Regions from separate parts of the Arthrobacter monumenti genome, predicted to be linked through region 1. Evidence: riboswitches for the same ligand, from Rfam matches in the RefSeq annotation. Region 1 holds a riboswitch; the other holds the start of a gene.

Region 1 (7,223 bases):
CCGTCCTGGAGGCATGCCGCACGGCCTGCAAGGCTTGCGCCGACGAATGCGAGCAGCACAGCGGGAAGCAGGGCCACTGCAAATTCTGCGCCGAACAGTGCCGCCGCTGTGAAAAGGCTTGTGACAAGCTGATTTCCTCGCTGGGATAAAAGGAACCCTGATGATACCGCTGCTGATTTTGATTGGCGTTACCCTTTTGTTGCGCCTGCTGGGTTTCTTCGGCGTGAAACGGCTGCAGTCCTGGCATGTTAGCGTCCGCGGCGGGCTGGCGGCAATGTTCGCTGTGACCGGAGTATCGCACTTTGGTGAATTGCGTGAAGATTTCGTCGCGATGGTGCCTCCGGTGCTCCCCTTCCCGGAACTGCTGGTGACATTGACCGGCATTCTGGAACTGCTCGGGGCGGCCGGCCTGCTCTACCACCGGACGGCGCCTTGGGCAGCGGCGGGACTCGGCTGCCTGCTGGTGGCGATATTTCCGGCGAATGTTTATGCCGCCGTCGCAGATATTACGTTCGACGACGGTCCGGCTGCGGCGCTGCTGCCACGCTCTGTGGTGCAGCTGGTGTTCATTGCCGCCACAGTATTCGTGGTGTTGCCTTACATTGAGGACTTCCGCCATCGTCCCGGTGAACCTGCAGTGATCAAGTTACCGCCCACCCACTGAACCGTTAAGGGCGCTGAACCACTTGCCGGTCCGTTAGCGCCGTATGCCGGGCGCCACAAGGACATGGCCAACATTCGGCAGATCAGTACGCATGGCGAGGTCCACTCGTGACCGGATGTCCTCGTACTCCTGCAGGCTGGTTTCCTGTGACAGGAGAACCGACGCCGAAACCTGCAGTTGGTGGCCTGTCCAGCGCAGCCGGATGTGGTCCACGCCCTGGATCCCTTCGACAGCCCTGACGCTCCGCTCGGCCCGGTCCACCAGGTCCGGATCAACACCATCCAGAAGCCTGCGGCCGATATCGCGGGCCGTTCCCCAAAGGAGAACGACTATAGCGGCGGTAATGACCAGGCCGATGATGGGATCGGCCAGCGGGAAGCCGAGCCAGACTCCGATGACGCCAAGCACGACGGCCAGTGAGGTGAACCCGTCCGTCCGGGCATGGATCCCATCGGCGACCAAGGCTGCAGAACCGATGCGCCGGCCGATCCGGATCCGGTAGATGGCAACCAGTTCGTTACCGGCAAATCCGATCAAGCCCGCGGCGAGGACCCATCCGAGATTGGTCAGCGGCTGGGGATCGACCAGTCGGGCTATGGAGTGCCAGCCGGCGACGATGGCGGACAGTGCGATCATCGCGACGATGAACAGTCCGGCGAGGTCCTCCGCCCTTCCGTAGCCGTAGGTGTAACGGCGGTTGGCGGCACGGCGCCCGAGGATGAAGGCGATCCACAGCGGAACGGCGGTCAACGCGTCGGAGAAGTTATGCACCGTATCGGCGAGCAGCGCCACGGACCCACTGATGAAGACGACGATGAGCTGGAGCACCGCCGTCGCACCCAATCCCACCAAACTGATTTTGACGGCCCTGATGCCTTGACCGCTCGACTCCATGGCGTCGTCGATCGAGTCGCTGACGTCATGGCTGTGCGGAACGAAAAGACCGTGGAAAAAACCCTTCAGGCCGGTCGGATGCACGTGGTCATGTTCGTGCTCGTGATCGTGGACACGCTCGTTGGCGGGCAATCGATTCATGCTCCCACCGCCTGGTCGCCGTGATGATGCCGCGGAACGCCGCCCAGCGAATGCTCGGCCTGGAAGATCGCGTCGGTGACGAGTTTCCGGGCATGCTCGTTTTCCAGCCTGTAGAACACCCGTGTTCCCACCTGTCGGGTCGCGACCATCCTCGCCAGCCGGAGTTTAGCCAGGTGCTGGGACACGGCTGCAGACGGTTTTTCGACGATGTCGGCGAGATGATTCACCGACAACTCCTCATCGCGCAACGCAAGAATAATGCGGACCCGGGTTGCATCGGCAAGCATCGAGAAAACCTCGACGGCCAGCTCAACGTACTGACTATCGACGTCGGCGCCGCATACCTGCTTATCTGCATCCATATGCAGATAATGACACAACCGGGTGATTACCTCAATACGTGCCGACATACGAAAGCGGCCCCCGCCGTCGTCGTAATGACTGCGGAGACCGCTTCGCTGCCAGTGCGGCAGCCGGGTTTTGTTACAGGAAGCCGAGAGGGTTTACCGTCTGGCCGCCCTCGACCACCTCGAAGTGCAGGTGGCAACCGGTGGAGGCGCCGGTCGAACCGACATTGCCTACGGACTCGCCCGCCTTAACTGACTCGCCCGCGCTAACCTTGATCGCCGCCATGTGGTTGTAGGTCGTCTTCAGACCGTCGTCGTGCTTGACCGTGACGCGGTTGCCGCCACCATACGGGTGCCAACCGGCCTGGACGACCTTGCCGTCAGCTGAACTCTTGACCGGGGTGCCGCAAGTCGCGGCGTAGTCCTGGCCGGAATGGAACTCGCTGGCAGCACCGGTGATGGGGCTGACGCGGTAGCCGAAGGACGATGTCGGCTTGAGGTACGCCAGCGGGGCCCCCAGGTCCTCGGACTTGGAAGAGGACTTCTGCTTTTCGTCCTTCTTCGCCTTTTCCTTGTCGGAATCCTTGCCCGCCAACGTGGATCCGGAAGCCTTGTCGTCAGAACCGCTCGAGGCCGGCTTCACGCTGGAACCCTTTTCCTCGTCGTCGTCCGCCATAGCTCCAGGTTTGAGGCTGTTCGGTGTGAAGTCGAGGCTTGCACCTGTCGAAGCGGTGACGGAACTGGCGACGCTCGAAACTGCTTCCAGCTGATCCTGACTTGCCTGCGATTGGGCCTGGGGAAAGGTAACCGCGGCGATCATGCCGGTTACGGCGAGCGCCAAGGCGCCCTTATGGACCCAGGATTGCGAAGACTTAGGTGCTGCTGATGCCGCGCTATGGCGGCCGGGCTGCCCCGAACGGCTGCTGGGAGCTGATTCGGACATAGGGGAAGTTGCGGGATCCGCTGCGCGGCGGCCCGCTGATTTATTGCGAAACAAAAAGGTCCTCTCAGACACCTGTGAAGTTAGCTGTCGGATTCGAGTTGAGACCAAACTCGGCCCTGCGCGGCAGCGGTCAGCTGTAGAAAGCCAAACCGATTGCGATGCCGCTGGCGGGCTTAACCCCAAGGCAGTCAGACTGCCGATGGTGGTTCCTCCACCCCTGTCATCAATACGAACGGAACTGGTCCGCTGACAGGATTCGGTGGACGGACCAGGGGCGCCGGACAAAAACGGCGATAGACAAGACTAAACAGATGAAAGTCGTAGTTACAATTTCGTTACCCGGTTTGTGGCGAGTCTCACGGCACAGGAGGCGTGTCGAAACAGGAGATTTTCCGGAACAGGCCATAGGTGGGCGTCTAGTTAGTTGTTCCCGTAGTGGTAGGTCAGTCTTGTCCGCCGCGGTTGTCCGGGTTGGTTTCGTCGCGGTTGTCCCAGCCGGCGCTGTCGCCGTCGCTCCAGCCGTCTCCGTCGTAGCCATCCCAGCTGTCCCGATCAGTTCCGTCCGTCGACTCCGGGCTGGAGGTGGTGGGTTCCGGACTCGGTTCCACGGTTTTCAGGCTGGTGCTTGAGGGCTCGGGGGTGGAGGTGGTGGTCGGAGCCGGGTTCGGACTAGCGGTGGTCGGCGCCGGGCTCGGACTGGAGGTGGTCGGCGCCGGGCTCGGACCAGTGGGCTCCGGGCTGGGGCTGGTGGGCTCCGGGCTGGGGCTGGTGGGCTCCGCCGTCGATGCCTGCGATGTCCCGGCAGCCTCGGCAGGAGCCGTCGCCTGCGAAGATTCGCCACTCTCAGTGGGAGCGGCAGCCGGCGTAGTTTCAGCACTCCCGCTGGGGGTCGCAGCCGCAGTAGTCCCGTCACCCTTAGCGCTGGCCGGAGCCGGCGTCGCTTCCGTCTGTGTTTCTGAGCCAGAGGCCGAGGCCGACGCATCACCCGGGGTACTGTTCTGCGCCTCGATGCCGTCGCCATCGGACTCATCCGACGATACTGGACCGCTTGGCTCCGCTGGTTCCGGTGCTGGTGCTCCGGCTGAATCCAGCGCCGCCTGCGTAGTTAAATCGCCTACCGGCCGTTGCGTGGATTGAAATTCTGCAGTACTTCCCCCTGCGGCCTTCAAACTGCCTGCGGCCGGGGCATTGCCAGCAGCACCGCTGGCGACGACGCTTCCGGAACCATCGGCAGCAACAATGTTGTCGGCGCCGGAGTTGCCGTTGATGACAGTGCCGTCATTGCTGGCGAAAAGCGCTTCGCCGCTGCTGGCCTTGCTGGCGAAGAGTCCGTCACCGGAGCCGCCGTCAACCTCATCCCCGCCGAGGTAGCCGTGGATGACAGCGTCGGTGGTCAGCCAATCGGAATGGAAAGTTACATTTGCTGCGGTGGAGGCGGTGGGCGATTCGCCGACGTTCTGTGCCTGCGTCGTTCCATCGGCTGTTGGCGGCTGAATCTGCGATAGCGCGACGGCGACGACGATGCCGGTCACGGCGAGCGCAAGTGAGCCGTTGCGGACCCACGGGCTGGTTCCAGCCGCGGCGGGAACCGGCGCGGCTGCCCAGCGATGTCCAGGCAGTGGGGAGTGGTTGGAGCGCGGAACGAATGCCGCGCGTGCGGAGGAAGTGCCGGGAGCAGCCGCACGGCGGCCGGTGGGTTTACTGCGCATCAAACTGGTCCTCTCTCAAACACCTGCGAAGTTAGCTGTCGGATTCGGGTCGAGGAGACCCGGCCGCTGCGGCGGCGGTACGGCCGAACGGTGGCCGTACCGGTTGCGATGCCACTGCGGCTTCACCCCCAGGCAGTTGCGATGCTGCCGCTGGTGGTTCCTCCGCCCCTGCCATAACTATGAACGGGACCGGTCCGCTGACAGGGTTCGGTGTACGGACCGGCTGCACCCCTACAGGCGGTGCTGCCCCAGACTAAGCAGAAACGCTGCGAAGTTACAATTTCGTTATGCTTATCCACATACCCCTTGGGGGTACTTGACCTATACCCTGTGGGGGTATACCGTGAAAGAAGCATCAGCGAAAGAGGACACCATGAGCGCCACTGACCAAAGCCCTGCCGAAACCTTCACCGAGGCGGAATTGGACAGCCATGCAGGCATCAACCCCGTCACCGGGGACGCCCAGGAAAATCACGGTTACACGTCGGACAAAGACGCGTACCTGCGCCGGCTCAAGCGGATCGAAGGCCAGGTTCGAGGCATTGCGCGGATGATCGATGAGGACAAGTACTGCATCGATATCCTCACGCAGGTTTCCGCCATCAACAAGGCGCTGCATGCCGTCAGCATCGGACTACTCGAGGAGCACATTGCCCACTGCGTAGTCGGTGCGGCCACCGAATCACAGACCACCGGAGAATTCGCAAACATCGACGCCAAGGTCAAGGAAGCCTCGGACGCCATTTCACGCCTGCTAAGGAGCTAACAATGAACACCATCGTCAACATTTCCGGCATGACCTGCGGCCACTGCGTCGCCTCGGTAACGGAAGAGCTGAAGGAAATCGACGGCGTCGAGAACGTCGAAATCGACTTGAACAAGTCTGGAATCTCCACCACCACCATCACCTCGAGCAAGAAGCTGTCCGACGCCGAAATCGGCGAAGCCGTCGCGGAAGCCGGCTACCTCGTAGTGGCGAACGAAGCGTAAATATCCATGGCGATTGACACCGACACTGCCCTGTCCAAAAACGCCCGCGTGGTGGAGCTGGATATCGAGGGGATGACTTGTGCCTCCTGCGTCGGCCGGGTCGAACGTAAACTCGGCAAGCTCGAGGGCGTACAGGCGTCGGTCAATCTCCCGCTGGAATCCGCCCAGGTCACGGTCTCCGGCGACATCAGCGACCAACAGCTGATCGACGTCGTGCATGCAGCCGGCTATTCCGCCACACTGCATCAGCCTGAACCTGAGCACGACGACGGTGGGCACCGCGACGTTCCGGCATCGACGCTGAAACCCAGGCTCATTACCGCCGCACTGCTCACCGTGCCGATCTTCGTCATTTCGATGATTCCGGCCGCCCAATTTCCACACTGGGGTTGGGTTGCGGCCATCCTAAGCCTGCCGGTCGTGACGTGGTCAGCCTGGCCGTTCCACCGTGCGGCCGCCGTCAACGCCCGGCACTTCTCCTCCACTATGGACACGCTCGTCTCGATCGGCGTCGCGGCGGCCTTCCTGTTCTCCGCCTACGTGCTGATCAGCAATCCAATGGTGACCGCGCATACAGGTATGCCGATGTCGGCCCACGGACTCTACTTCGAGGTCGCCTCCGTCGTCACCACCTTCCTGCTGCTGGGGCGCTATCTCGAGGCCAACGCCAAGCACCGCAGCGGCGAAGCCCTCAAGGCCCTGCTGAACCTGGGCGCCAAGGACGCGTCCGTGCTCCGCGACGGCGTCGAGGTCAAGATCCCGTCGGGCCAGCTGGCTGCCGGCGATACGTTCGTTGTCCGTCCCGGCGAGAAGATCGCCACCGACGGCGTTGTCACGGACGGAAACAGCGCCGTCGACACTTCCCTGATCACAGGCGAATCGCTGCCCGTCGACGTCGCCCCCGGCGACACCGTGACCGGCGCGACCATCAACACCAGCGGACGCCTGCACGTCCGGGCCACGCGTGTTGGAAGCGACACCACACTGGCGCAAATGGCCAAACTGGTCAGCCAAGCGCAGAGCGGCAAGGCTCCCATCGCGCGGCTTGCCGACCGGATCAGCGCCGTCTTCGTACCCATAGTGCTTGCCATCGCGGTCTTGACCTTCGGTCTGTGGTTGCTCGCCGCCGCTCCGGGACTGGAATCAGGCGACGTGCAGGCCGCCTTCACCGCCGCCGTGGCAGTATTGGTTATCGCGTGCCCGTGCGCGTTGGGCTTGGCAACACCGACGGCGCTGCTGACCGGAACCGGCCGCGGAGCTCAGCTGGGCATCCTGATCAAGGGACCCCAGATCCTCGAAGATACCCGCTCGGTGGACACGCTCGTGCTGGACAAGACAGGAACCGTCACCAGCGGAGAGCTCTCCGTGACCGACGTCGTTCCGCTTGGCCCACTGCCTGTCGAAAAGGTCCTGCATCTGGCCGGCTCGGTGGAAAACGCCAGCGAACACCCCATCGCGCAGGCCATCGCTGACGCCGCCCGCAACGGTGAACTCCCCGACGATTCCGACGCCGGCTCCCGCACCGGGCAATCGGA
Region 2 (7,223 bases), on a different contig from region 1:
GAGAAGTAGGAGTCCGGCCAGCCGTGGTGGTTGATGCCGACGGCGGCGAGGGCGTTGGTGACCAGCATGGTGCAGTCCTGGCTCACGCCGAGCTGCGCGTACGCAGCGGAGGCAATCCCCGCGGCAACTCCGCTGGAGGAAGGAGCCTTCTGCTGCGCGGGCTCCGGCGTCGACTTGGCGGCGGGCTGCGTGGAAGCGGTGCTTGCCGTGTCTGCGGTGGCAGCGGGCGCAGGCTCGCTCTGGGCAGGTGCTGGTGCTGGTGCAGGAGCCGGCGCCGGGGTCTCCACGGGTTCCGCGACGACGGGCTCGACGTCGTTGGACTGCGGGGCAACAACCGGTTCCGGTGCTTCCACGACCGGAGCGGGGGCCGAGCGGACATCCGGACGGTCGAAGGAGATCTTCGCGGCAGCGGGAGCGTTCACCTGGATGGCGGAAGCGGTCTGGATCTGCAGTTCCGAAGCCGCCGAAGCCTCGCGGTTGATGTCTCCCTGGGCAGCGGTCGCGGAAACGCCGGTGACTAGGACCATTCCGGATGCAGCAGCGACGACAGCGGCCTGGCGGCCCATGCTGCCGGCGTTGGAGCTGACCGCCTTGGCGATGCTGCTCAGTGCGGTGGGTTGGGCCGGTGCCCGGTGGCGGGCAATGGTTGCGCTGGTCGACATTGTGGAATGCGCTCTCTTTCGATTTCTAGCTGGTCACAGCCTGCGGATACTAATGGCGGTGGAATTGCAGCGGGCCACCGTTCCCGTCGAAGCTTTTGGGGCCCTACGGGAGGGTGTAGAAACCCGAGACCGGCATGGCGCTGACCGAGTGGAGCTGGGTGCCGTCGCTGGGGTTCAGGGCCGAGATCATCTGGCCATTGCCGACGTAGATACCGACATGTGAGCCACCACTCTGCACCACCAGGTCGCCCGGCTTCGGGTTGCTGGTGGGAGTCATGACCGACCACTGGTTGGTGCGGGGAATGCTCAGGCCTGCCTGGGCGTAGGCCCACTGCACGAAACCGGAGCAGTCCCAGCCGGCGCTCGGGCTGGTTCCGCCGTAGACGTATGGGTTGCCGACTCCGGCGTAGGCCGCGCCGGCAACGCTCGAGTTACCGGCCGAAACGGCTGCAGCGGGATCGGGCTTGGGCTCAGGCTTGGGAGCCTCTTCCACCACGGGTTCCGCAACAGGAGCAGGCGCTTCGACGTCGATGGCGGCGGCTGGTTCTGCGGTTTCGGTGGACTGGACGCTCACCTCGACGGGGGCGGCGGGAGCTGCCGGAGCGGCTTCGGAAGTGACGGAGGCACGCTCGAAGGAAATCCTGGCATCGGCCGGGACGCTGACGTCCACGGTCTCCGGCTGGGCTGCGGTGACAGCGGTGAAGGCGTTCGCTTCGCGCTCGGCGCCGGAAGCCTGCGCCGGCACTCCAACGGTCAGGACCAGACCCGAAGCTGCGGCGATAACGGCTGCCTGGCGGCCCATGGATCCGGCGTTGGATGACACTGCCTGCGAGATTACCGCAAGCGGATTACTGCGCACCCGGGCAGCACGATGGCGGCCCAAAGTAGAGCTTGAAGACACGTCTGTAGCCTCTCCCATAGCCTGCGGGGTGAGCTGTCGGATTCGGATGGGAGTCACCCGGCCGCACGGCATCAAGGGAAAAATTCCTCGTGACGCCGGTACGGCTTAACCCCTAGGACTTCTTGCGAAGCCCGATAATGGTTCCCCCGCCTCTGCCAGACGAATAAGTTGCGAATGGACCTTGGCACAGTGGCAGAGTTAGGCAATCTGTCCAAGGGTGCCAAACCCCTCTGGAAATTGGCACGAGTAAGACGGTACCCCAGTTCGAGATCGATGTCACGCTGAGGTCACGGGGAGGTGTCATTTCGATACATCCCGGTAACGGCTGCCCTCAGGTCGGCCGGGAGTAACCGCTGGTCAGAGGGCGGATACCGTGGCAGGAGTGGGCTAAAAAAATAAATCGGACATTATCTCCGTGTCGGCGCATCCCGGGCATGTTGCGCCTTAAAGCCGAATGCACCGCCGGACAAATCCGACGGTGCATTCGAGAAGGTTCCGGCGGACCGGTTCCTGCCTGTGAAGGCTGTCTTACATGGTGTAGAAGCCCATCACCGACATGGCGCTAACGTCATGGACGAGAGTGCCCTGGCTCGGGTTCAAAGCGCTGACCATCTTGCCGCCACCGATGTAGATGCCGACGTGGCTTCCACCGTTCTGGACGACAACGTCACCCGGCTGCGGGTTGCTGGTCGGCGTCATGGAGTGCCACTGGTAGGTACGCGGCAGGTCAATGCCGTTCTGGGCGTAGACCCACTGAACGAAGCCTGAGCAGTCCCAGCCGGCGCTCGGGCTGGTGCCACCGTAGACGTACGGCGAACCAACCATGGACTGGGCGGTGCCGGCGATTCCTGCGGTGGAGACGGACGCTCCAAGCGCCTGAACCCCTCCGCTGGAGGCCGTGCTCAATCCGGTGGTGTTATCCGGTGCGGCCGGAGCCGGCGCCGGCGCAGGGGCCGGAGCGGGAGCAGGTGCCGGTGCCGGAGCAGCCGCCTGGGCGGGTGCCGGAGCAGGTGCAGGTGCCGGAGCCGGGTTGCCCGCCAGCTTAATAGTATCGCCCGGGTAAATGACGGAGTTCCATCCGAGGCCGTTGAGCGAGAAGACTGTCTGCAGGCTGACGTTATTGGCTGCAGCGATCTTTCCCAGCGTGTCACCGGACTTCACGGTGTAGGAGCCCGAGGTGGAAGCGCTGGTGGAAGCCACTGCCGAACCTGAGAACTCAATGCTGTCGCCGGGATAGATGACCGAGTTTGCACCGAGTCCGTTCAGCGAGAACAGTGACTCAACGCTGACGTCATGCTGAGCGGCGATTTCGCTGAGCGTGTCGCCCGACTTGACGGTGTGCTCAGCGGCATTTGCCGGAACGGCAAGGCCGAACATCATGCCGGATGCGGCAGCAACCACTGCTACCGGACGGCCGATGGCGCCTGCATTGGAGGAGACCGCTTTGGAAACGGACTTCATGGGGCTGACCGGAGTCGCGCGGTGGCGAGCAAGGTTAGGATTTTTGGACACGTTGATTGCCTCTCCCAATGCCTACGGAGTTAGCTGTCGGGTTCGGATGGGAGCCACCCGGACGTATAGGCGCACTACAACGTGCACGCTACCTATGCGTCTTAACCCCAAGGACTTCTGACGAAGCCCGCTATTTGGTTCCCCCGCCCCTGTCAGATGCTGTTGCGAACGGACCTTGCGACAGTGACAGGGTTAGGCAATCTGTCCAAGGGCGCCGACGCTACTGGAAGCCGGCACGCGGATCAGCCTACATCACGGAACGGTAACTTGTCACACTTCGGTCACGACACGCCGATTCGCGGCGTTTCGCCCCACCGCGGTGCTATGCGCTCCGCCCGGTTACAGCCATCCAAGTGGGTCGACAGTCTGCCCGTTGACCACGACTTCAAAATGCAGGTGACACCCGGTGGACGCTCCGGTGGTACCGCTCACTCCGACGGTCTGCCCGCGGGAAACGGACTGGCCAGCGGAGACAGCAATAGAGGAGAGATGGTTATAGGTGGTTTCGAGTCCACCGCCGTGGTCGACGACGATGCGGTTACCGCCGCCGAAGGGGTGCCAACCCGCTTCCTTGACGACGCCCTCGGCTGCCGCGGCAACCTCAGTACCGCAGGCAATGCCGAAGTCCTGGCCGGTATGCATTTCCCCGGCAAAACCGGTGATTGGACTTGTCCGGTAACCAAAACTGGAGGTCATATTCGAAGCTGGTACGGGCATGTCGAGGCTTCCCTCGGAAGCGGCCGGTTCGGCTTCGCCTGCGGCCGCGGTCATCACGCTGGCCAGTTTTTTCTCGGGATCAAAACTGCTGGTGACATCGGAACGGACGAAGGAAACGGTGGCGTTGTCGGAAGCCTTTACCGTGGATACTCCATTCGAATCCGGCGATGTGGTTGCGGCAGCGGATGCCGTCAGTGTCTTCTGTGCTCTCTGCGCTTCTGCCGGCTCACCGGCGGCGGTCACTGTCGCCGTCGGAACCGCCACTGCCATTGCCAGCCCGGAAGCGGCGACGACGATGGCCGCCTTCTGCCCCACGCCACCCATGGCCTGGGTGGCCGCCAAAGAGATTTGTCCCAGCTGGTTCCGGTTGCGCCGTGCAGCGCGATGGGCATCCCTAGGGCGCGACTCCACAACGGAAGCGGACGCGCGGCGGCGCCCGTGTAGCTTATGCCTCGACAAAGCTGTTCCTCTCGTACCGGCCTGCGGAGTTAGCTGTCGGATTCGAGTCTGAGAGCGACTCGGCCCGCGCTAAACGCACAGCCCAGTACCGCCTTGCGGTTCAGGATGCGCGTTCTGCCGGGCTTCACCCCAAGATGCACCTGCTGATTCCAGCTGGAATCCGCAGTTCTGCACCGATTGGTGGGTCCCCCGCCCCTGCCGTAATGATTGGAAGCTGATCCGCCGGCAGGGTTCGGCATACAGATCAGCTGACGCTTTACGGATCAGCGCCAGTGATCAACTATAGGGCTTCAAATCCGAAAGAGACACTTCCGTTATTGAGTGTTGTGGATAACAATCCGTCAGGACATGGAGACGAAAATGTGCGCGGCGACTTCAGGAGGGAGTTCCAGTGCACCCTCGATTCCCGGCACGCGCACGGAGATGTAGTCGCCGGCCCGCTGCAGGGTGATTTCGGCACCCGGGTGCAGGCCGCCGTCGTCGAGTTGCCCCAAGAGTTCCGGCTCCACCTGGATGGGCTCGGAGAGCCGGCAGATGACCACCTTGGACTCCGGCGTATAGCGCGGCATGGCGTCCAACAGGGTGATGACACCATCCGAAAACGCGCCGGCCGTTTGCCCGCCGAGGGCCTCGAGACCCGGAATGGGATTGCCGTACGGAGACTCGGTGGGCCGCTCGAGTAAGTCGTAGAGCCGCCGTTCAACCCGCTCACTCATGACGTGCTCCCAGCGACAGGCCTCATCGTGGACATAGGCCCAGTCCAGACCGATCACGTCAAAGAGAAGTCGTTCGGCGAGCCGGTGTTTGCGCATGACGCCGACGGCGCGGCCGCGGCCCTGTTCGGTTAGCTCAAGGTGGCGGTCGCCGGTCACGACCACCAGGCCGTCGCGTTCCATCCGGCCGATCGTTTGGGAGACAGTGGGGCCGGAATGGCGGAGGCGTTCGGCGATGCGGGCACGCAAGGCGATGATGCCCTCTTCCTCCAGCTCAAGGATGGTCCGCAGATACATTTCGGTAGTATCGATCAGATCGGTCACAGAGGGCTCCTTGGACGCTGCCAGAAAAAAGACTTGCCCCCTACATTAGCTTATTTGGACAGAGTACAGATAATTGCGCGAACAGTGTGGATGCGGCGGGGGCGGCCGCAATAACACTGTCACGGTTTAGCCGCCGTTGCCGCCGTGGGGCAGAATAATCAGACAACATCACCGCCAGGCGCAGGTCTGCGCCGTGCCCCAACATCCTGGAGTCTTCGACGTGAACGAGACCACGAACTTGAACATCCCGCGTGATTTGCTGCCTAAGGACGGCCGCTTCGGTGCGGGACCGTCGAAGGTCCGCACGGAGCAGATCCAGGCCCTGTCAGAGGCCGGAAGCACACTGCTGGGAACCTCGCACCGGCAGGCTCCGGTAAAGAATCTGGTCGGCAGCGTCCGCGAAGGCATCAGCCAACTGTTTCAGGCGCCGGACGGCTACGAGGTGATTCTCGGCGTCGGCGGTTCAACTGCTTTTTGGGATGCCGCCAGCTTCGGTTTAGTGGAGAAAAAGGCGCAGCACCTGTCCTTCGGCGAGTTCGGGTCCAAGTTTGCCGCCGCGACGGACAAGGCCCCGTTCCTCGATCCTTCCTCGATCATCGAGTCCGCCCCGGGAACCCGTCCGGTTCCGCAGGCCGGGGCCGGCGTAGACGTCTACGCCTGGCCGCAGAATGAAACCTCGACGGGTGTCGCCGCTCCGGTGCACCGCGTCGACGGCGCCGACAACGGCTCGCTGGTGCTGATCGACGCGACGTCCGCCGCCGGCGGGCTGGATGTCGATGTCAGCCAGTCCGATGTGTATTACTTCGCACCGCAGAAGAATTTCGCCTCCGACGGCGGCCTGTGGCTCGGACTGTTCTCGCCCGCCGCGCTGGACCGGGCTGCGAAAATTACCGCGGATGGACGATGGGTTCCGGACTTCCTGAACCTGTCCACCGCCATCGACAATTCACTGAAGAACCAGACCTACAACACGCCCTCGATTGGCACGCTGGTGACGCTTGATGCGCAACTGGAATGGCTGAACGGCAATGGCGGTCTGGCTTTCGCATCCGAGCGCACGGCCGATTCGGCGGCGCGGTTGTACAACTGGGCGGAGAATTCACCGTCAGCCAGCCCATTCGTGGCCGACCCTGCCGACCGGTCCAATGTGATCGTCACGATTGATTTCGACGACACGGTTGACGCTGGCGCCGTCGCCAAGGTGCTTCGGGCCAACGGCGTCGTCGATGTTGAACCGTACCGGAAGCTGGGGCGGAACCAACTGCGCGTGGCCACGTTCGTGGCGATCGAGCCCGACGACGTCTCCGCGCTGATCAACTGCATCGACTATGTGATCGAGAACCTGCGCTAACGGCCCCAGAAAACCGGCAGGAACCTAACTGCCGTCGTAGGAAATATGCAGTTTCCGGGATGCCGAGCGGTCGAAATGGATCCGCAGGTGTTTGGTGCGGGTGATCCAGACCAGCCCGACGGCGGCTGCCACCAGTCCTGATGCCGCAGCAACGCCGAGCGCCCATCTCGGTCCGAGGACATCGGCGACGACGCCAACAATAGGAGCGCCGATCGGTGTGCCGCCCATGAAGATGGCCATGTACACCGCCATCACGCGGCCGCGCATGACCGGATCCGTCGTCGTCTGAACGTAGGCGTTGGCGCTTGTCATCAGGGTCAGCGCGAAGAGGCCGACGGGGATCAGGGCGATGGCAAAGACCCAATAGTTCGGGGCCAGTGCCGCGAGTCCGCAGGCCAGACCGAAGGCTCCCGCAGCGCCGAAAATGAACCGCAGCCGGGGCCTGTCCCGCCGTGCCGCCATCAGCGAACCGACGACCGATCCGACGGCCATGACCGAGGAGAGCAGGCCGAAAGCGTCCGCCCCTTCGCCGAATTCGGTCCGCGCCATCGCGGCGATGAACAGGGCGAAATTGAGGCCGAACG

What was found. Region 1 has a riboswitch for cyclic di-AMP ahead of ACX80B_RS04940 (hypothetical protein). Riboswitches for the same ligand answer to the same signal wherever they lie in the genome.
Region 2: it holds a riboswitch for cyclic di-AMP, as region 1 does, so the genes downstream of both, ACX80B_RS15260 (C40 family peptidase) here and ACX80B_RS04940 (hypothetical protein) in region 1, are expected to answer to the same signal.

What each region holds. Positions count from the first base shown of each region.
Region 1 is NZ_JBTNCY010000003.1:42,691-49,913, forward strand. It holds gene ACX80B_RS04915 (four-helix bundle copper-binding protein) at 1-149, shown strand, start outside; gene ACX80B_RS04920 (DoxX family protein) at 161-664, shown strand; gene ACX80B_RS04925 (cation diffusion facilitator family transporter) at 698-1,699, opposite strand; gene ACX80B_RS04930 (ArsR/SmtB family transcription factor) at 1,696-2,061, opposite strand; gene ACX80B_RS04935 (M23 family metallopeptidase) at 2,183-2,989, opposite strand; cyclic di-AMP (ydaO/yuaA leader) riboswitch at 3,044-3,243, opposite strand; gene ACX80B_RS04940 (hypothetical protein) at 3,433-4,698, opposite strand; cyclic di-AMP (ydaO/yuaA leader) riboswitch at 4,704-4,903, opposite strand; gene ACX80B_RS04945 (metal-sensitive transcriptional regulator) at 5,072-5,464, shown strand; gene ACX80B_RS04950 (heavy-metal-associated domain-containing protein) at 5,467-5,688, shown strand; gene ACX80B_RS04955 (heavy metal translocating P-type ATPase) at 5,695-7,223, shown strand, end outside.
Region 2 is NZ_JBTNCY010000010.1:38,371-45,593, forward strand. It holds gene ACX80B_RS15250 (NlpC/P60 family protein) at 1-662, opposite strand, end outside; gene ACX80B_RS15255 (C40 family peptidase) at 766-1,563, opposite strand; cyclic di-AMP (ydaO/yuaA leader) riboswitch at 1,568-1,760, opposite strand; gene ACX80B_RS15260 (C40 family peptidase) at 2,092-3,024, opposite strand; cyclic di-AMP (ydaO/yuaA leader) riboswitch at 3,084-3,274, opposite strand; gene ACX80B_RS15265 (M23 family metallopeptidase) at 3,415-4,203, opposite strand; cyclic di-AMP (ydaO/yuaA leader) riboswitch at 4,255-4,499, opposite strand; gene ACX80B_RS15270 (metal-dependent transcriptional regulator) at 4,593-5,288, opposite strand; gene serC (phosphoserine transaminase) at 5,509-6,639, shown strand; gene ACX80B_RS15280 (MFS transporter) at 6,664-7,223, opposite strand, start outside.